DNA from 3 places in the Nitrospira marina genome. Region 3 is predicted to be linked to each of the others. Evidence: riboswitches for the same ligand, from Rfam matches in the RefSeq annotation. Region 3 holds a riboswitch; each other region holds the start of a gene.
What was found. A riboswitch is a leader RNA that binds a small molecule or an ion and turns the genes downstream of it on or off. The one in region 3 is predicted to bind cyclic di-GMP.
Positions count from the first base shown of each region.

Region 1: another riboswitch for cyclic di-GMP. It lies ahead of LX98_RS14450 (fibronectin type III domain-containing protein); the one in region 3 lies ahead of LX98_RS18540 (Ig-like domain-containing protein).
Region 2: another riboswitch for cyclic di-GMP. It lies ahead of LX98_RS15045 (Flp family type IVb pilin); the one in region 3 lies ahead of LX98_RS18540 (Ig-like domain-containing protein).

Region 1 covers NZ_JCANTH010000001.1:3,384,361-3,391,840, forward strand. The annotation lists gene LX98_RS14435 (ABC transporter permease) at 1-620, opposite strand, end outside; gene LX98_RS14440 (hypothetical protein) at 1,113-1,859, opposite strand; gene LX98_RS14445 (outer membrane beta-barrel protein) at 2,235-3,623, opposite strand; gene LX98_RS14450 (fibronectin type III domain-containing protein) at 4,271-4,672, opposite strand; cyclic di-GMP riboswitch class I at 4,749-4,838, opposite strand; gene LX98_RS14455 (hypothetical protein) at 5,475-5,729, opposite strand; gene LX98_RS14460 (FG-GAP-like repeat-containing protein) at 6,056-7,480, opposite strand, start outside.
Region 2 covers NZ_JCANTH010000001.1:3,520,830-3,528,309, forward strand. The annotation lists gene LX98_RS15025 (prepilin peptidase) at 1-351, opposite strand, end outside; gene LX98_RS15030 (TadG family pilus assembly protein) at 1,465-2,574, opposite strand; gene LX98_RS15035 (TadE/TadG family type IV pilus assembly protein) at 2,625-3,050, opposite strand; gene LX98_RS15040 (Flp family type IVb pilin) at 3,381-3,584, opposite strand; gene LX98_RS15045 (Flp family type IVb pilin) at 3,706-3,876, opposite strand; cyclic di-GMP riboswitch class I at 3,972-4,052, opposite strand; gene LX98_RS15050 (hypothetical protein) at 4,596-5,519, shown strand; gene LX98_RS15055 (DUF362 domain-containing protein) at 5,516-6,559, shown strand; gene LX98_RS15060 (acyltransferase family protein) at 6,837-7,480, opposite strand, start outside.
Region 3 covers NZ_JCANTH010000001.1:4,296,944-4,304,423, forward strand. The annotation lists gene LX98_RS18540 (Ig-like domain-containing protein) at 1-1,847, opposite strand, end outside; cyclic di-GMP riboswitch class I at 1,902-1,978, opposite strand; gene LX98_RS18545 (cation:proton antiporter domain-containing protein) at 2,536-4,527, opposite strand; gene leuD (3-isopropylmalate dehydratase small subunit) at 4,774-5,409, opposite strand; gene leuC (3-isopropylmalate dehydratase large subunit) at 5,479-6,885, opposite strand; gene LX98_RS18560 (rod shape-determining protein) at 7,298-7,480, shown strand, end outside.

The DNA of each region.
Region 1 (7,480 bases), 910 kb from region 3:
ATAGCCGAGAGGGGGTAAAAAATAGGACTGAGAAACATCATCATCGTGGTCATCACGCCTACCAACGGCTGGACATCACGCAGAAACACCCCCATGGAAGCCAGAAACCAACCTAATCCTACAATCAAGAGGACAAACGGAAAAAGTACCACCGGCAACAGCAACACCGTTAGGGGTGGAAAACCATGGACTATGAGGTAAAATATCAACAAAATCAGAAGACTGACGGCAGCATTAAAAAGTGCCACCAATATCGATACCCAAGGCATTATCTCCAGAGGAAACACTACCTTTTTGATATACGACACATTTTCGAGCATAAGACCAGGAGCACGCGTGACACATTCCGAAAACAGATTAAAAATAATCAACCCGGAAAATAATAACAGAGCAAAGGCGCCGTTTTCCTCCGTGGGCACCTCCCATCGAATTCGAAAGACGACCGAAAAGACAAACGTATATACCCCTAGCATCAGCATGGGGACGACAAAGGCCCAGATCACCCCAAGCATCGACCCTCGATAACGAGCATCGATCTCTCGCTTGGCAAGGCGAGCTATCAAGGTTCTGTGCTGCCAGGCACAGATCAATGGGGAAAAAGGATTGTACGTATTATTCATGTATAATTATCGATTTTAGCCAAGATGGTCTTTGTCTATGCACTGGGAAGAGTGACCGAGTTTGAATTCAAATGCTAATTATCCCTCAGGCAAACCCGTTTTTTTCACCGCTAATCTCCCTTCATGAGATTCTGACTCATAAGACTTCGACTCGAACCATCCACTTAGTTTCTCAATGCCAGTAAATAAACCAATGAAATCAAAGGGGCGGGCGACCAGGAAGTGAAAAAATTTCTAAAAAATAAATTTTGGGGTATGCGTTAGAAAGAAATGGCCTACTCAAGCTTCGGGAAGATTCCAGTTACGACCGAGGGGGGAAAAGGCCAAATACGGCAAAGAGAATTTATATCAAAACCAACACCATGCCATCAACTTTTGGCAAAAAAGAGATGGAGCGCCAACCTCTGAATCCTAAATTCATCCTCGTCCATGCTCAGACCAACACGCAACCAGCCATAAAAACAAATTCTTATTTGGAGCTAAACTTTCCGGTTACGGTTGCATATTCCGAAGCATCTCCTCCTGCAGGTAGCTGGGCACCGGCTCAATTTCCATCGGTGGATAGGCTGTGGCTGGAATGATTGGCATGTCCGGTGAGTTGGCCGGCGGCGTTACCTGCATCCCACTAGCACTACTTGGCGGCACCATGGGCATTGTGGTTCCAGCGGGCACCGGCTGAATATCCATGGGAACACCCACCACCGGAGCTCGTAAGCCAGGGCTTTCTCCTGGAGATGAGAAGGATGAGGAGGCTGGAGCAAAATTATCACCAGGCTCTCCTTCATGAGACAGGAATGAACGGGTATCCACCTCTTCTTGACCAGGATCCAGTTGCCGGTCTGAATTCAAACCCGATTCACCCAATACATCAGATGACCCAGTATCTGTTGGGTTCCTCGTCTCAGAAACGGCTTCTCTTGGTGGAGCTTTTGGGGTTACATAGAGATATTGCAGGTGTCCCGCGGCATTGACCGTAAACGCATAATCCCACTGCGCCAGAATTTTGGCCAAGGCCGGAAGTATTTTGTCTTGCTGAAGATCGACCGAAATGACTCTATTCAGTTCTTCGACAGGGGCCTCATATTTTATACCCAACTGCTTCTGCAATTGCTCCAGCACCGTTCGTAAGGTCACCTGTGAGAGATGACCTGTTAGCCGATCACCTTCAACTTGGATTGGGACTTCGGGGGATAATGCCATCCCCTGTCCCACAAGTGCCCCAAATATTAAGAAGACCATTAGCACCAATCCTCTTATCCATCTAGGCATTCCTTGTTTGGGCCTCATTGTGAGTCTCCTTATCTAGCAGTGCACACGGAAAAACATGGACTTATCCCACCAACGAATATTTTCCATACCGTCTCTTAGCCATTGGTGCTTTCTTGCCACAACAAAAAAGATCTCACTATCGGGAACATACGGAAAAAATAAGGGATTTCTGGATTAAAAATCCTCACCGAAAACTTCACCCCATGTTGTTAAAAGGGGATAGGAGGACTACCGCCACGGGGCGATCTCAATAACTCACAAAAATGTTAGTCCCAAAAATGGCGAAGGTCAAGAAAACAATCTCGAGAGAAATAAATGAATCAATCAAAAGTGCATTCCGTCTTACTAGATTATTCCTTGGATCGAAAGCATGATCGTATTACTGTTGAATTCAAAATTATTTATGTTTGAGCTTCTCTTCTCGAAAATATAATCTAAGCGAAAACCCAGCCATTTGACCGTACGGTATTCCGGTCCAATTCGGAATCGAAATTGATCATCAGTTCTATTCGTATTAAAGTTATCGTTGGCATAGTAAAAATTTCCTCTGAGGGCCAGACGTTCCGTAAACGACTGTCTCCCATAAACGTCAACGCCTATTCGTTTAAAGGTGGAGGTACCCTGAACCGCTGACTGATTAATATTCGAAAAGGGACGGATATTAAAACTCAACCGGGACGTGGGGTTCCAGGCCAAATTTCCTCGCATGTACCAGAAAGTCTGCTGCTCCGATCCTAGGCTTAAGCCCTTTGCAAGGAGGTTTTGACCACGAGTTGATTCTTCAGAAATAGGCGCGTGGTCAAAATTTAAAACCTGGTACCCAATATTGAATTCTCCGGAAAACTGGCGGGTAGGTGCCATGCTGAAGCCTGTAAACGCCCCGTAACCGAAACTATTCTGCTGCTTATTAGTATTATAATCATTGTTCACTACTCGAACGCCAAGAAGAGCCCGGGTTGAGGGAGTTACCCTTACAAACACACTCAGATTGGCACCAGCCCGGCTCCGGTCACGCGGGGCAGCCTGCCCATTGTTGGTGTAATTTAAATCGTCAAAATTCGTGCGAAGACGAATACCAGCCTTTTGTCCCGTAAATTCAATCTGGCCTAAAAACTGATTCATATTCCATTTGGTAATATCCCTTTGTTGGGTATCCACTTCCGATCCTCTTGGGTCAAACCCTTCTAAATGGCCTCCCTGCAAATCTATTGCTAGACCACCAGGATAATTCAAGCTGACGTGGCCAAGAGCATCTTGGGCCAGGGCATTATTTTCAGTAAATTTTGCGTAGAGAAATTGGGCAGCACGATAGTCAAGAAGGACAGAATGCTTACCTCCGCCAAACGGCATGAACGCCTGAATTCCAGGCGCGATGGTCGTAAGAAAGTCACTTTTCGTATTTGTGTCTCTCTTAAACACATTGTCGGTATACACTTCCGATACGCCTACAAACGGGCGGAGTAGGACCGGACCGGCTTTGATACCATCCCCTAAACCATTTCCCGTCATATATTCACGAAAAAGCCCCCCCCGATTCTGAATAGGCCGATGAGACCCGGTAAAATAAAATAGTCCCATATCAGAAAAAGATTGAGCCTGTCCCCCGACCGGGGAAAATACCTCACAGACAACGAGAACACTCAGAATAACAGCAAATGGCCGTTTCCGCTCACGCATTGTGGCAAATGGGGAAAGACGCACCGCTCTTATTTTTCGCCATACGAAATTAATCATTACATCTACCTTATTATTTTCAATTCGATGGAAGTGCGGGGGGGTGGAGTCAGAAGAATACTCTATAGTTTTGGGCATGACCAACTCTTAGATATGGTGCCCTCATCAGTCTGTTAAGTCAATTGCAAGATGAGTTCCCTGATGAGGGATGGACCCTACCATAGGAACCCGCACAAGAAACAGTCCTTCTGGCTTCAGTATAAGTGAAGTATAAGGTTTTTTTCGTAAACTGTTTTTCTAGATGGGGATGAATACCAAAATTACAAGATAAAGTCGATCAAGGTGGGGAAAACAAATAAAACTCTACCGGAAGACTTCAGTGTTAGGTACAGGGATAATACAGGACTTCATGTAAATTTCTTGAGGTCAGTTACTAAAATCTCGACGGAGTGGGACTTGAGAAATGAGACTTCAGGTCATCGACCCTGTCCTCATATCCATTATTTAACGAACGCCGGAGAAGAATTCTTTATAAACAGGACATTTGCAGAACATCCTCGTTCTGCAAATGTCCTTAGAGGTAGGGAGACTTCATTATCACGGAGCCCGCTTCATAAATCCCGGGTGAAAACGGCTTACGACATTTCCGTTGATGCAACCCATCCAAATACAATCTATTTGTAACTATTTTTCCCAGAAAACGAATCTCAATAAACCTTTACATCCTTTGGAGGAGCAGGACGCGCATTAACGATAGGCAAGGTAACACTCACCTGATTTGAAAACGGGCTTTCAATTTTACGAGCCCGGTCGTAAGCTTTTACCGCAAAATAATAGGTTTGACCGGGAGTCAGGCTTGTCACCGTATAAATGGCCTGAGCTCCGACATCTTGAGTCTCCGAATAAGTGCCGCTTGAAGTCCCGTAGGCGACAATGAATCCACCATATTCTGCGGAAGGAGGATTCCAGGCTAGGGTGACTTCTCCCGCCAGTGCATTGGAGGAAAAAAGACAGAGAAAAAGAACAATGGTCCATAATGACCTAAATACGGATCGAAAGGAATGGGTATGGGGGTAGGTAATTTGAGAGAAACCTTGATCGTGTGACATACGAGATCTCCTTTATGCATGTGAGTCATGCCGAGCGAAGCCACTCCGCTCATAATCAAGGAGACTCTGTGGCTTGCCTGGCAACCTGGCAACCCTATCTCAAAATCCGAGACGTAGGCCCATAGCTTTGCGTCCCACCCTTTCAGATGGTTTGTTTTTTTCAGGATACAACCGTTTTTAGGTCTGGATGCTTCATCGGAATCTTTGTCAGATCCTTGAATCGTGGGAAAGAGAAATTCCAATTTCTCAAGAATCCAGGAAGACTGCCAAACCTTATTTACATTAAAACAAAGATAATTGTAGAAAAATGGATCCCATGGATCATGAATCAATCTTTTGCTTAAACAGACGCAATGTATTAACGAACCTCTAATCTGATGAACCTTCACCTGAAGCACAGGAAACCTGGGCAATTTCTCAAAGCCGCCTTGTCAGGAAAATCGACCTCACATGAGTCGGTCCCTAAGGAATCCGTAAAGTAACCCAATTTCTCTGCTCAGGAGGCCAACACGTGCGTTACGATGACTAAAATCAACAGGTCTGTTTATGTTCTCCCCCGTGATTTAATCAAAATCAAGTTTGCGGGCGAGATAAACGCTCTCAAAGAGAGGGCAGGGGATCACTGCTAACGCATCATTGTGATCAGAAGTGCCATCAAGTATTTAACCGGAGGGGACTCGCAATCTACCGCATCGGTGAGTTTCAAACGCCCTGTATTCCTCTTTTTTTTGTTGAGGGGGAATGCAGATAATGCTTTAAAACCTGGTGAATAACTAAACTCAGTGCTATGTAAGGTAGGTTCTTACCATCCAACCAATTGCGAAAACACAAGATAGATCCAGGCGGCACCAAAGATATATGTGATTTCTTTTTCACCAATCCGTTCATAAAACAGACGATACCCCAGAATCGGCACGATGGCTAAGATCAGGGCAGAAAAAAAATGCCCAACCACATCGCCTATGATGGCCCCAATCTCGGAATGCCCAGGTACCGCAAGCAAGATGCTGCCCGCAAGCATAGCTGCCCACCACCATTTCATATTGGCCGTCAGCATATCCATGCTCACATATAAGGGAAAAGGTTTGTCATCACCAGATCATGCCTTCCTAATTGGACTAATTTCAAACTGCTCGAATTTATTTCACCTCTTAAAAGCGGTGCACAATAACTTCCCATTAGAAAAAAAAGGAAATTCCAGCATCAGCGTGACAACTAAGACAACGACCGGTGCTCTTAATCCCCAACCATCTCTTAGACGCCCGGCAAATGCGCTCACATGCGTTTCGCACTTCACCTCGCTTGCATTAGAAGACAACCATTTAGACACATTCCTGAATGTTGGGTAGAACACAAGGTTGTAGATTTCTTTTTAAACCTTGCCTAATGTTGGATTTCCCAATTGATTGAGGTACTGCCCGGAAAGCCAATCGACATGACAGTGAGCCCATTCATCATCCACACCGCCACCGTACCCGTCTGCCTGTTACGCCAAATTATATCTGCGCGCCCATCCCCATTGACATCACTGGTGCTGGCAATCTCCCACCCCTGAGGCACCTCGCCAAAAAACCCCGGCGAACTGAGAGTCACCCCATTCATCAACCAAATTGCAACTTCCCCGTTACTCGTTTTACGCCAAACCAAGTCCCCCATCCCATCATCATTCACATCCCCCACCCCTGCAATCTGCCAATCCGTGGAGACCCCTCCGGTGAAACCTATTGACAGGACCGTGAGCCCTTGCATTAGCCACACTTCCACTACGCCGGTAAGGGTATTCCGCCATATAAGATCCGCTTTTCCATCGGCGTTCATATCTCCCGTTCCCGCTATTTGCCACTCCAACGGCACCGCACCCAAGTGACCGGAAGAGGCAATCGTGGAGCCGCTCATTAACCAAATCGTCACTTCCCCACTACTCGTGTTTCGCCAAACGAGGTCCGCCATCCCGTCGCCGTTGACATCACCCACACTCGCGATTTGCCAATCCATAGAGACACTACCCGGAAAACCCACCGACGTGACAGTGAGACCATTCATCAGCCACACCGCTACCGTTCCTGTATCGCTGCGACGCCAGATAACATCTGCTTTCCCATCCTCATTGACATCTCCAGTACCGGCAACCTGCCACTTCGACGACACCACGCCCAATGAACCGGAGGAAGCAATCGTAGAACCGTTCATCAACCAAATCGCAACAGCCCACGTACTTGTGTTGCGCCAGACGAGGTCTGCCTTCTCGTCCCCGTTGACATCATTCCGAGTTGGGAAACTCACGCCAGCTTCAAATATCCATCCTAAATCTTGCAACAGAGGTTGAGCTAACCCGAGATCATGAATGGCCCTTCCGGAAGCTATACCGGGCTCCATAAGTTGATCAGGCTGAATCGTGTTCGTGAAGTGAGACACCGATGAACCTAATTGAACCGGGTTTGGAGCGTACATCTGAACATGAGTATCTGTTCGCCCGGCCGTCAGGGCCCCGGAGCCGCCTTGAAGATTGACACCGACAAAATGAAGATTCGGGCTCGCCACATTTGCAAATTGCCTTTGGCTATCGGTCATTACGGGGTAATTGGCCGGACTGGCTCCATGAAGCTCCAACCAACGCATAAAAACATCATTGGTTCCTAAGAATTTCTCTCCGGTTTGCACATCAACCAGTGACAAAAAACCAAGGCCATGAATAATTTCATGAAGTACCACGGTAACAAAATCAAATTGTCCAGATGGGGGATTGGCATCCAGCCCAAAATACCAATTCGTGAAATTTGCACTGAAGGTGGCACTTATATCACTGGT
Region 2 (7,480 bases), 780 kb from region 3:
CTGATTGGACAATAGAGCCAGGCTATACAGCCCACCCAACATGGCTGCAAATGCAAAGGCAAAGACCACCTGTCCCGGACCCAGGATTGTTCCAATGGCTCCAAGCAATTTCACATCTCCGGCGCCCATCCCCCCTTTTAAATAAAAAAATATCAAGCAGACCAACCCCATGATCAGACCTCCGAGACCGAATAGGAAGCCGTCCCAACCATACTCCAGACTATTCACTCCAATTCCAAAGACTGCCAGCGACCCCGTCAGCCAATTGGGAATCCGCCCTTCCCGAACATCAATGACCGCTGCCACCACTAAACCTATCGCTAATCCAAATAATGGAAGAAAGGTCTCCATAATCAATGAACCCTAATTTAGGTTTCTATCAGGTCATCTACTGTAACGAGAAGAGTGACTCATGGACGGGATATGTCGCTTTTCATTCATGTTAGAAGCATTGAAGAACCACGATTACACAAACAGTTCCTGTTTCGGTCAGTTTCCCGACTTTCTGAAGGTTTGTGCCCGAAAGGTATCCATAAACCCTAGGAGAGTTGAATTTCATTTATTAAAACTTTGATTTCACGTTTCAGACATTGAACGAACACGTAAGGTCTCAGTGATGCTCTCACACCCGGACCTATATACCTCATTGCCTGTCCGCCCTTTTCCCGACAGTTTCTGAAACATGGAACTCAGTCATTTTCTTTTGTGTTGAACGGAGGGAAAGGATGTTGAACAACCACGTCGTGAATTTTTGACACGTTTTCTTTTGTGTGTGAAATAACAAAGTCCTTCCCTAGTCATACTCGACTTTGATCCTTTAGAATCCATCTTGTTTTCCTCCATAAACTTTCCTTCTCGTCATTCTCACGGTCACTCAACGGGAAGCACTCTCCCTTACGTCAGACGGGCGCCTTTCTTGCATCGCTCAACCCTCTCCATTCCCTTCGCCGGTGATTACCGAGGATCCATCAGAAGTGGGGTAAAATAGGCTCCGATTACAAATGTCGTGGCTGATGGGAGCAGATGAATTCCCGATTAACGATGTCGGGAAATAACGACACAGAATGTTGAGTATTAAGCGAGGGGTCAGGAATTGAATTGGAAAGAGTCACACTCTGAGTTCTTTCTCACCACTTTCAGTTTTTTCCCGGGCAATAATGCGGCAAAAGAGATTCATCGACTCTGCGAGTAGGAATGCCCACATAAGCGAGAATGATGGGAAGGATAGAGACTTTGACGTTGTAATTTTCTCGTGACCAACAAGTGAACGACAATGAGTTTTCCGCCAGATGATTTTTCAGGAAGGATGCGCATGTGGCATACATGCGGAGACTCACGGTTTGACTCTTGAAAAGCATGGAGAAGGGTACCCAAAAAACCTCGGTCGGCCGGCCTTGCCTTCTCCGGTCACGGGGACACAAGTACCTGAGAGCCCCTCTCAGGCTCCCCTCTATTCACCGATCATCACAACACTAATCTTGGATATACCGATAAGGGCTGAAGCGCCCCAGCCCCCCCACCAGCCTGGTTGGGATTTGGCGTTCCATCAAAGAAACCATCACATTTCACTTCCGCTTGAATATCCTTTTTCTTGACGTTTGTCACCACCGCTTTAGCATACCCCACGATGGTGATAGAACCACTGGGATTACTACAAGACCCTCCATCTTGATATACGGGTAGATTGATATCCCATTCATACCGTCCATTATCACTATTCCATTGTTTCTTCGCATCCCAGAGATCGATCAGATTGGGAAAAGCGGAGGCCACTTCTCCGCCGGTAAAGGAAAATTGAGTCTGCCCCGGTATAATCCCTGGACTTTGATAACTTCCATCATTTAACCCATCAATAGTATTACGGAGTGTATTCGCATTGGCCGGGTTCTGATCAAAAACGTGCCATCCCGCACAGCCATTCGGCCCAGTCGGAGAAAATTGGATACCCCCATCGCAGTTAGCAACTCCGTTGAACCAGTTAGTGGAAATTGCAAACGGCACATCGGCCACTCCCGGTGGGACAGGTCCTCCTGAAGTTCCCAATGCGGCAATCGAACTGGTCGAAATATTCATGGTACTCACACCCAGCATACCTGCAAAAAATGTCGGCATCGCACCATTTGCCGCACCATCACGTCGGACAGTCGCGCGAATGGCATTCGGCCGGTTCACCGTCGGGTTGAACGTCTGCGCATTGAAATCCCATATGCCAAACTCAACATCTCCCTGCGAAAGAGACAAGTTACTGACATCTGAAGCACTGTTGGCGAATGCCGCAGCTGTCGCCTGAGCAGTTACTTGTGATTGTTCATTGCCAGTGAGTGCCCGCCCCATGTCCTGCTGCTCAGCGATGGGCAAGGTAAGATAAGTCACACCCAATTGTCTCGCAGCGGCCAGCGCGGCGGCATCCGAGGCATTGTGCAATTCATTTTGTGTGAGTAAGGCATGCCCGACATCAATCGTCACACCTGCCATGATGCCCATTGTGACCGCCATAAATGCCCCGTTAATAGCCGCAATGCCCCGTTGATTCAAGAGCGGTGAGACAATGGACCATCGTTGTTTTTTCCACATATTTGTTTCTCCGTCACATTGAAGATTTGAACAAGACATTCCACCTCGCCTTATTCCATCATCATGGTTACAGAGGCTTGTAGGTTAGGAGTCGAAATCGCAGGAATGAGTTTATCGATGACAAAATAATTCCAGGGGATGGTAGACACCACATTTAACGGCTGTCCCTGTGGGCTTCCGACCCCATTTACCACCACCGAGAGCCCTGATGGATCCACCCCTCCCGCATCAAGAGAAGCCGTGATGGCTGCTTCAATTTCTGCCTGGCCATTGCCCGAAGCAAATAATGTCCCCTGGCGCGCTCCCACACGGGTGGCATTCACCAAAACTTCCTTAAACCACAACATGCGCCCAAAATCGATCGCTCCAAATGCAAGTGACGCAAGAATCGGTAGAATGAGGGCAAACTCCACCGCCGTCGAGCCGCGCTCGGATTGTCTTAAACTGGGAAACCGTTGACTTGGACGTGTTTTCATAAAAACCGTGCCTCTCCCAGGCTAAATGGTTTTGAGGTAGCGACCAGACCGTGTCTCCCAATTACACTAACAGGCAGTTCAAAAGCGATCAGATCCCGCACCAGCCATTGTTAAGGGATCTACAAAGAGTTGAACAACTTAAATGTTGGGAAAACGCAGTCCCCAAGAGCACTGCTGACTGTCTCTCACAGGCAGCGTAGTATTTTTTAATAAGTTAGCCCCCAGCGAGGACGACAAGGTGTATAGGTAGGTCAATGAGGAGTGGGAGTGAGAAACTTTCCGATGGAAATCCCATCAACCTCGCTCACGGGAGGCATGACAAGTATCAATTTAGCTCCCCAACGCTCCGTTGATGATCCCCATGGCGTCCACATACATCGTATTGACCGCGTTTCCCAAGGCAGCCTGAGCCGTTAACACCGTGGCGCCAATAAGTGCGGCCATGAGGCCGTATTCAATAGCTGTCGCGCCCTCCTCATCCTGAAGAAAATGCTTTAACCAGTGATGATAGGGATTCAGGAGTATTGTCTGCATGATGCTGGCCTCCTCTATCATTTTATCTGAACTTCACTCATCACATTCCGCCGAAGCGCCGCCCCGACACGCTGTATCGGGAACGGCACTTCAACATACCTTTGCGGAAAGAAGCTTTTCCTTAGCTGGACGCTACATCACTAGAAATCTGGTTGAACGTATTGCTAAGCGTGGTCCCTACAGCCGTCACGGCCGTGACAATCACTGCGGCAATCAAAGCAGCCAACAAGCCGTACTCAATAGCAGTGGCTCCCTCTTCATCATTCACGAAACGCATTGCTTGGTTAACCATAGCGCATCTCCTTAACGGGCGAAGGTAAATACTTTCGTTACGCCAGACTGCCCGGAAAATTCTGACGCAAACGTTGCCCCTTGGCTCTCCGTGCCTTCGGCAACCCGGCTATCAGGGACCAACCCTGACCCGTGGTTTTGCGCCCACGCCTTTCGACGTGTTCGCCCTTATCGGGAAGGGGCACCCGACCGAACCCATGTTTCATGGTCATGATTAAATGTTCGTAGACCCAAGAAATTTTTCCATTTCGTTTTCTGTGGCTCTTCGTTTTCATGCTTCATTATCGACCTCCACAGGAAAAACTTGCCGAAGATTTTTGAAGAATATCTTTCAAATTGGTTCACAATAGGATGGGTTAACGGACTTTATTGATCAAGGAGGATAGTTTTTATAATACCTTCAAAATTCCCGGAGAGGCATTGCCAAAAAGCTGCGTCTTGCAGCGAACAACATTCAATGAACCTGCAATTCTCCTTTCCACCATCAGGAAGCGCTTGGCGTCTTACCAACTAGCGTTTCTTCAACTAGCAGACAGAATCGGTTTAAGGGTCCCAGAATAAAGACGAGTGTCATGATCTCTCTAGAGAATCCGCGAAAACCCTCAAGCGGAGAAAGCAAAGTCGCAAGGCCTGGGAATTTTAAGGTTCTTCCTGTTCAAACCGAACAACATGGGAAGTCGCATCTTTACTGAATGGCTTCAGAAGGTGACCTTTCCTTTTATGAATCAAAACCCATTTCATCATTTCCTTGAACTTCTCCAATCCGGGCAACAACCAAATGGAGGATTTCCCTATCACTCGGGAGAAAAGTCCAGACCCGATGCAACCGCTTGGGCTGTTTTGGCACTGTCTTCCTATGCCTTCCGTCATGAAAGCTGCAACCGGGGAAGAGCGTATTTAGCTTCCCAACAGGCGAACGACGGACGCGTGACCATTTCTCCCTCACACCCAGAAGCCTCTTGGCCAACACCTCTCGCCATCTTAGCTTGGGAAGGCGACTCCCAGTATCAAGAAACGCAATCACGCGCTGTGGACTATCTGATAGGGTTTACGGGACGACATTTTTCTAATCCCGTCTCATCAATTATTGGACACGACACCGCCATCCGGGGCTGGCCATGGATTGCTGACACCCACAGCTGGGTCGTACCCACGGCTCTCGCCGTCCTGGCCTTGCAGAAGGTGGGGTTAGGCACCCACCCTCGTGCCATAGCCGGGCAACAGATGCTTCTCAATCGTCAATTGCCCAGCGGTGGATGGAATTACGGAAGTACCACCGTCTTCAACCGGGAACTGCGTCCCCTCCCAGAATGCACGGCCATTGCCTTACAGGCGTTGGCCGGGGACACCCCATTTCACACAATTGAACGAAGCCTCCAGTATCTCTCACATGAGCTTCCACACCTCCGAACTCCCATTTCACTCGGCTGGACACTTCTGGGCCTCGGGGCTTGGAAATTAAAACCCACAAATACCGAGGAATTGGTCTCAGACTGCTTTCAACGTCAAGAGCGATACGGGTCCTATTCCCTTCCCTCATTGGCATTGCTCTTATGCGGTGCGAAAGCGGAACAAGGACTAAACTCATTATTCCCAGCATCATTACCACAAAAATCCGCTTCGTTTGCACACCATCAAGAATGAAAAAGTTGCCTGCCATGACCACCGCTCCCATGCAAACGGATCAACTTAGGCTTACGAGAAGACAACTCCTGCAGGCTTGTTTGCTTGGAGGGGGTTTGGCGGTCTCAGGATTCTCCCTTCTTCATTGGCTTATGGGTCCACGTTTGACCGCGCAGACCTTCATTGGTCAAGCACGAACATACGAGGCTGATTTGGCGATCCTCATTCGCCAAGGATTGCAAGAATTGGGAATCACCACATCAGAGATCAAGGGAAAACGCATTTTGTTAAAACCGAATTTGGTTGAGCCACATCAGTCGTTATCGCATATCAATACCCATCCCCTGGTCGTACGAGGAGCCGTCGAGGCGTTCCTTTCCCTGGGTGCGACGTCTGTCGTCGTGGCTGAAGGGCCCGGACATCGCCACGATACTCTTTTAGTCTTGGAGGAATCCGGCTTGGCAGATGTGCTGTACGAAGATCACATCCCCTTTCAAGATCTGAACACAATGGAAGGGGTGGTCATGCCTAATCTGGGGGGGCAGACGAGGATGACCACATTGACCCTTCCTCAAATAGTCAAGGAAGTCGATTGGGTTGTCTCGCTGGCCAAGATGAAAACGCACCATTGGGCCGGAGCGACCCTATCCATGAAAAATTTTTTTGGCGTGATGCCTGGAAATTATTATGGTTGGCCGAAGAATGTGTTACACCAGGCTGGAATCCCGCAGTCCATTTTGGATATCAATGCGACTCTTAAACCTCACTTTGCCATTGTCGACGGTATTATCGGAATGGAAGGGGATGGTCCAATAATGGGGACACCTGTCCAATCGGGCGTCCTGGTCATGGGGAGGAATCTTCCGGCCGTCGATGCCACTTGTTGCCGGATTATGGGAATTAATCCACATAAAATCGAATATCTTCGCAAAGCCGACCAGTGGTTAGGTCCCATTCACCAATCGTTGATTGAACAACGGGGAGAATCCTGGGAACACGCATACCACCCTTTCGCCCTGATCCCGGAGATTCCCGCCCACCAAGGCATTCGTCTCACCTAGCGAACACCTCAACATTTTCGGGAGATCATTAAGTTCTTGCCAACTCTGGCTCGGGTTTCCTCATTAAGACAAATGTGAGCTCTACCCTCATGCCGGAATGACGAACGGGCACATCAAAGAGCATCAACAATCCCAGCATGCAAGACGTCACCGATTACTCAATCACAAGACTGCCGCTCAATTGTCAACATGTCGGACAACCGGCTCTTGTCCGTCTAGGAAAGATCGCGCAACTCGTTTTGGAAAAACAAGTCTGCTGCTCTAGGCATAGGGCACTTTATCCATCGACACTTTGAGGCAGTAATGGGTGGAGCTTTATTTTTCGATCAACTAATTTCCGTTTGAGATATTCCCTGCTAGGCTTCTCAATCCAGAAATAGCACAAGGAGGCAACCGCAATCACCAAAACGAGAATTCCACCTAAATGAATCCACAACAGAGGTTGATGAAGTTCAGAATTCACTCCTGAATAGTATTCATTGAGTACGTATCGAACAATTTCCAATACCGGATAGTGAACCATGTAAATCCCAAATGAGATGGTTCCCAAAAATACAACAATCTTATTCCGGAATACTCGGGCAATTCCCGTTTGTGCATTTGCTAGTGTCACGATAATACACGGAATAAGGGGATATAGAAATACGATTTGAAGTCTCAATACCAGGAGGACCATAAATACCAACACAAAAGCCAGGCACCAGCGAGATGCGCGCAAGGAATCGTTATAGATGTCGAAATGCTTCTGAACACCAAACATCATGCACCCTAATATAAATCCATTCAACACACGGGCCACGGCAACCCAGCTATAATGCCATTCCCATTGCCATTGGAAGAACTGAATGCTCATCGGATACACGGTAACCAAGAAGAAGATGGCCAGGAATTGAAAGTCTCTTCTTTGGATCGGAACCAACA
Region 3 (7,480 bases):
GTGAGCCGCACGTCATAGGCCACCGTGACGGACACCGGTTGATTCACCGTAAAGCGGAGGAAGGCCGCCGTCGTGGCCGCTTTATCATTATTGGCCGTTTGGATATAAGCCGCGCCCTGCACATTCGTAGGGACCGTGGTAAATGTGTAGGCGCGGTCGCGATACACCGTCCCTCCGACGCGAAGGCTCGCTGCGGACACGCCATACGCTGCCCCACTAGCGACGGTCAGGTTGGTAATAGCTAATGGGCCCGTGGTCGGATTGGTAACAGTGGTGGTAACCGGGGCTGAGGGTTGAACGATGACGGAATACATGCTGCCGCTCTTCCCGCTGGCATTGCCCCCGAGAGTGATCGTTCCGGCCGGAAAGGCCCGAACAAAGAGGTGGAGGGTCGTATCCGAGGTCACCAGATTCTTGCCTGTATCGGTAAAGCTGCTCAGCCACGACGGTTTCGGAGTCAGCCGCACGTCATAGGCCACCGTGACGGACACCGGTTGATTCACCGTAAAGCGGAGGAAGGCCGCCGTCGTGGCCGCTTTATCATTATTGGCCGTTTGGATATAGGCCGCGCCCTGCACATTCGTAGGGACCGTGGTAAATGTGTAGGCGCGGTCGCGATACACCGTCCCTCCGACGCGAAGGCTCGCTGCGGACACGCCATACGCTGCCCCACTAGCGACGGTCAGGTTGGTAATAGCTAATGGGCCCGTGGTTGGATTGGTTGTGGAAATAGTTGTTGGTGGCGTAGTTGGATTGGCGACGGTTCCGGTAACCGGAGCTGAGCTTGTGGTATTGCCCGCCGCATCGCGGGCAATCGCCGTCAAGGTATATTGACCGGGAGCCACTCCAGTCGTGTTCCATTTTTGTGAGAAGGGGAGTGTCGTATCTTCCGCCCCCAGGTTGATCCCATTGAGTCGGAATTGTACACCCACCACTCCAATATTATCTGTGGCGATGGCCGATACAGTAACGGTGCCACTCAGGGACTTCCCATTTTGCATGCCAACCAGAGCTACCGTGGGAGGGGTGATATCGGGAGCGGGGCCCTTCGCTGGTTGAACGATGACGGAATACATACTGCCACTCCCCCCACCGGCATTACCCCCGAGAGTGATCGTCCCGGCGGGGAAAGCCCGAGCATAGAGGCGGAAGGTCGTATCCGAGGTCACCAGATTCTTGCCCGTATCGGTAAAGCTGCTCAACCACGACGGTTTTGGCGTGAGCCGCACGTCATAAGCTACCGAGACGGACACCGGTTGATTCACCGTAAAGCGGAGGAAAGCCGCTGCCGTGGCCGCTTTATCATTATTAGCCGTTTGGATATAGGCCGCGCCCTGCACACTCGTAGGGACCGTGGTAAAGGTATAGGCGCGGTCGCGATACACCGTCCCCCCGGCTTGGAGGCCGACGGCGGACACCAGGTACGTGGCTCCACTGGCAACGGTCAGATTCGAAATACTGAGCGAGGAGGACGGCGGCGGACTAGAAGAACCGGAAGAGGGGGAGGACGGTGCGATATATTTTTTCACCTCGGGGGAGGGAAGACTTTCATTGCCCGAGGCATCGAAAGCCGTAATCGTAAAATAGTGCGTTTTGTCCGTGGGTAAGTTGGTATATTGATGGGTCGTGATCTTCCCGACCGTCGTGGGAACCCCATAAACCCCGGGGTTGGTTCCTCGATAGATCCGATATCCCGCTAAATTGGCCTCTTGATTGGCGGTCCATTGGAGGGTGGCCGAATCACTGGTCGCGGCTTGTGCCCCCTGCGGGAGAAAAAGGAGGCAACTGCCAAGGATACACCACGCTAGACACCTTTTTAGACGACTCGCCGCACGACCATCGGACATGGGATACCTCCTTCGCACACATACAGAGGCCCCATTCCCGCACGTCTCTCTTTCTTCGGTAACCCGGCTATCAGAAATTCTGACCCGTGGCTTTGCGTCCCCACTTCACAATGGGTTTGCCTTTATCGGAAAGAGGCCACTAGTTTACGTTGTGTTATGCCATCTTCTTTCGAATGATCCAAACTCGCTTTTGAGTGAGGAGACACGTGACCAATTACTTCACGGGCTTTTATCGGTGGATCCCCAAAAGCCTTTAGGCATCAACCAGGCAGGGAAGGTTAGAGAATTCTTCTGGCACTTGCCGCCTAATCATGATCGTTCTTGACCGGCACGGTTGTCGGGTCTTCTTCACCATCCTTGAGACGTGCGCAAGGCATGAAGACCCGAACCTTGCTTGACGAAACCCTCCTGTTTGGAACACGAAAAGACCCGTTCGCGACGCATTCCTTCAGCGAAAGCTCAGCCGGCATCGCATCCCCTTCACAAGAACCCATCTGGGATTCAGCTATCTCCAGCATGGAGCTCTCATGGCAGGCAAGCCTGATTCCAAGAACATAAGACGTTCACGCCAGCCACGTTCTACACCTGAAGAAGAATAGCCATGGTCATCGGGTGGAACGATTTTGTGGAGGAATCGACCATAAGGGCTTACCCGCCGTCCAAATAGGCCTAAGCAAGACCAAGCCTTTCACATTTTGACATCCACAAGCAGGGCGATGGCCTTACGGATTTGCTCACGGGCACCAAGAAGGACGAGGACATCACCTGGCTCTAGAATCGTATCGCGAGATGGATTGGATTGCGTCACGCCATCCCGTGTAATCGCAATCACCGAAGCGCCCGTCCGTCCATGGATATGCAACTGCGTCAATGGTTTCCCCAGCACGGGAGAATCGTTTTCCACCCGACAGGTATCGACTTGCACATCAGCCAACGTTCCAGCACGCAGATGGTGAGCTAACTCAGGGAGCTCCCCTCTCCGGAGTAGGAGATACCCCTCCCGACGAATTTGTTCAACTTTATCTTGAATTCTGTCCTTCGGCGTCTGATAGGTACGAAGAACCAAGGCAAAAATCTCAATTGATGTTTCGAATTCTTCCGGCACGACATCATTGGCTCCTAGTTCTTGAAGATCTTGCAATTCCTTTAAATAGCGTGTTCGTACGACAATATGAAGAGTGGGATTTAGTTGTCGTGCTTGTTGAACAATTCGGCGCGCGCCAAAAGGATCAGAGGTAGCCACCACGAGTACTCGTGCCAATAAGATTCCGGCTTGAGTCAACACTCTGGGATTCGTCCCATCCCCATAGAGCATGATGCCCCGTCCTTTTTGATCAGCCTGCACGACATCAGGATTGACGTCCAGAACCACAAATGGAATCTCCATATCACTTAAAACCCTGGCAAGATTCCGGCCATTTAAGCCATAACCCACGATAATGACATGGTCTTTGACCTTAATCTTGGTACTTTGCGCATTGACCTGACGTCGAGGAAACCAATGTTTCAGGCGGTCAAGGGCCTCGGCGCGTCTAGCTAGGCGGGGAGCCCATTGAATCAAAAATGGGGTAATTGTCATGGACAACACCGATACTGCAAGAAATATATTATAGGCTTGCGTGTCCAATAATCCCTCTCCCTGACCCACCCGCGCGAGGATAAAGGCAAATTCTCCAACCTGCGCTAATGCCACCCCCGTTAACAAAGCAGAAGAAACGGGAGCTCCAGCAAGGAATACCGCTCCGGTTCCTGTAAGGAACTTGCCTAACACAACAAGCACCAACAATCCCATCACCAGAATGGGAAATTCGGCGATGACCGAGGGATTCATTAACATCCCCACTGAGACAAAAAATAAACTATTAAAACTATCCCGAAAAGGAATGACTTCGGCCAGTGCTTGATGACTATATTCCGATTCAGAAATCACTAGCCCCGCGATAAATGCGCCAAGAGCCAATGACAATCCGGCGAGGGAGGTCAACCAAGCCGTTCCCAGCCCCAATACAATAATCGACAGGAGGAATAACTCTCGACTTCGAGTCCCCACAATTAGATGAAGAACATGAGGGACAAAAACCCGAGCAGCCAACACGATCAATCCCACAACCATAACGGATTTCACGAGCGTTTCGACAATGACCCCTGTTTCCCCTTGGGAACCCGTTCCCAGTACCGGAGTCAGTAAAATCATAGCCACGACGGCTAGATCCTGAAAAATAAGAATCGCCATGGTCGCTTGCCCATGCAACGCATCCATTTCCCCTCGATCCCCTAGAATCTTGAGGACAATGGCGGTGCTGCTCAACGACAACAACAGACCCCAGAAGACCGATTCTTCCCATGATCGACCCAGAAACCAGCCCCCAAGTGCTACAGCACTCAGCATGCTTAAAATTTGCAGTGGACCTCCAACCCATAAGAGCCTTCTGGAAGCCCGTATGCGCGAAAGAGAAGTTTCCAAGCCTATGGTAAATAACAACAACACCACACCGATTTCGGCGAGAGTTTCGACTTGGTGTAGATCTGAAATGAGGTTCAGGCCGTAAGGCCCCACTAAGGTGCCAGAAACTAAAAATCCCGCAACTGCCGGTAGCCGGAGTTTTTGAAAAACAAAAACAACCAGAACAGAAATAGAAAAAATAATGAGGACATCCCGTAGGATGTGGACTTCACTCATCTTTCGGAGGTGCGGCCCTGGGCAATGACTCCCATTCAGGGTATTTCCAGCAATGAACAGGAACAGGATAAAGGAGACGGGGATGATCTCAAGAACCCATCATCCCTCGGATTGAGAATAATGTCTACCATGCGCTGCGCCCCATTCAACAGACGTGGGCCAATGCTCGTTCGTTTAGGATCGGAAGGAGAATCGAGATGCGTCCTTCCAGGCCCATCCCGATTAGTTGAGAAGATCAAAAGAATTTCACAAGCGGTCTGAAGGCGAAAAATCCTGAAAAAGCCAGGGAGCCTCCTGAGCCCTGCGTTTTTCATAAGCGGTAATGGCAGATTCGTGTTGAAGCGTGAGCCCAATTCCGTCTAATCCCTTTAACAAGCAATCCTTGCGAAATGGATCCAAGGTGAACGAATACTTCTCCCCTTCAGGAAGGGTAACCACCTGCTGAGCCAAGTCGACTGTGACACGATATTGGTCGGTATGGGCTACTCGGTCAAATAATGTTTGGATGTCTTCTCCTGGAAGCTCGACGGGGAGAATCCCATTCTGGAAACAATTATTGTAGAAAATATCGGCAAAACTCGGAGCCAGAATACAACGAATGCCATAGTCCAACAAGGCCCATGGAGCATGTTCCCTTGAGGATCCACACCCGAAATTTTCACGGGTCAGCAGAATCGTGGACTCTTGATAGCGCGGTTGGTTGACAAAAAAATCAGGATCCGGAGACCCATCTGCCCGCCGCCGCCAATCGGCAAACAATCCCTCTTTGAGGCCGGTGCGATGGATCGTTTTCAAATATTGCTTCGGGATGATTTGATCCGTATCGACATTTCCACGATTTAACGGAGCGACCGTTCCCGTCAATATAGTAAAGGCTTGCATATCTATCTCCCGTGTTATGCTAGAGGAAGGAATAGCCATCCTGAAGACAAAAGAATTCCCTTAATAACCTCACATCTTCCAATCACGAATATCCACAAAATGTCCTTCAACCGCAGCAGCAGCAGCCATGGCAGGGGAGACTAAGTGCGTCCGTCCGCCCTTACCCTGACGTCCCTCGAAGTTTCGATTACTGGTTGAGGCGCATCGTTCTCCCGGTGTGAGCACGTCCGCATTCATGGCGAGGCACATACTGCACCCCGGTTCCCGCCATTCAAAACCCGCTTCACGAAAAATCCGATCCAACCCTTCCTCTTCCGCTTGGTGTTTGACTAACCCTGATCCTGGGACCACCATAGCCTTGACGCTTTGAGCGACGCGCTTTCCTTTGACATATCGAGCTGCCACCCGCAAATCCTCAATTCGTGAGTTTGTGCAGGACCCGATGAAGACTCGATCGACCCGTATGTCACATATAGGGATGCCAGCTGGCAACCCCATATACGCCAAGGCCCGTTCTGTGGCCATCCGCAATTTTTCATCCGCAATGGATCCAGGATCGGGCACATGGCCATTCACATCCGTCACCATTCCCGGATTGGTCCCCCAAGTCACTTGAGGAGAAACATCTTCCCCTCGCAGCTCAACAACCTTATCAAACCTGGCTCCAGGGTCGGTTTTCAAATTCAGCCAATCCGACTTCGCCTGTTGAAACAGCGCTCCTTTCGGACTGAGGGGTCGGCTCTTCACGTAAGCGACCGTCGATTCGTCTGGACTGACAAGACCAGCGCGGGCTCCCGCTTCAATAGACATGTTACAAAGGGTCATCCGTCCCTCCATTGAAAACGATCGGATCACCGAACCCGTATACTCCACGACAAAGCCGTTTCCACCACCAATACCAATTTGTCCGATAATCGCCAGAATCACATCTTTGGAAGAACAATAGTCAGGAAGCGCACCCTCCACACGAATTTCCATAGTTTTTGGTCGTTTCTGGACCAAACATTGGGTCGCCAGCACATGCTCGACCTCCGATGTCCCAATGCCAAACGCCAAGGCGCCAAATGCCCCATGAGTGGAGGTATGAGAATCTCCACACACAATTGTCATCCCCGGTAGCGTCAACCCTTGCTCAGGTCCGATCACATGAACAATGCCTTGCCGAATATCTTCCATCCCATAATAGGTTATGCCGAATTCTGCACAGTTGCCTTCCAAGGTTGAAATTTGCAAGGCACTCATCGGATCGGCAATGCCCTGCGACCGGTCGGTGGTTGGAACATTGTGATCGGGAACAGCAAGCGCAGCGGTTGGACGTCGTGGCCTTCTTCCAGCTAACCGAAGCCCTTCAAAGGCTTGAGGAGAGGTCACTTCATGCACCAAATGTCGGTCAATATATAATAAGGTAGTTCCATCTGGTTCTTCACGAACCACATGTTGATCCCAAATCTTTTCAAACAATGTTTTGTTTGCCATGGAATGTATCCTTCTTTTTGAAAATTTTCGGACTCTAATTATCTACATTCATCCCCTTCTGGCAAGTGCCAGGAAGAGTTTTTTCCAGAGTTGTATCCATCTCCGCCTTTTCTTTGTGGTCTTTTAAGACTTCTGATATACTTTTCCCTGCGACAGGGGACAGTCCAACCTTTATGGTTCCACCTGCTAACTACTTAGGTGGAAATAAGTGAGTGCAGACAACGATTCATCCAGCCCAGAACCAATTTTAAGTGGTTTCCGGCCAATCGCGAACAACGACCAAACGTCGATACATCCATAAAGTGGCAAAGGTTATCTATTTCCCCTGGAGCGCAGAAAGACTCTAACAATCCTAATTCCGATTCTGCCATTGTCGCCCACCCTCTGAAATTAATAGGTCTCAAGACTTCACATGGGTATATTCAATTATTGCATTAGCCATTTTTCCCAAGACATGGCCATCGATCTGGGAACCTCTTCAACCTTAATTTATATTAAGGGGAAAGGGATTGTCCTCAACGAACCTTCCGTCGTGACAGTTGAGACAAACTCCAAAAAACTTCTAGCGGTTGGGGAAGAAGCGAAGCGAATGATC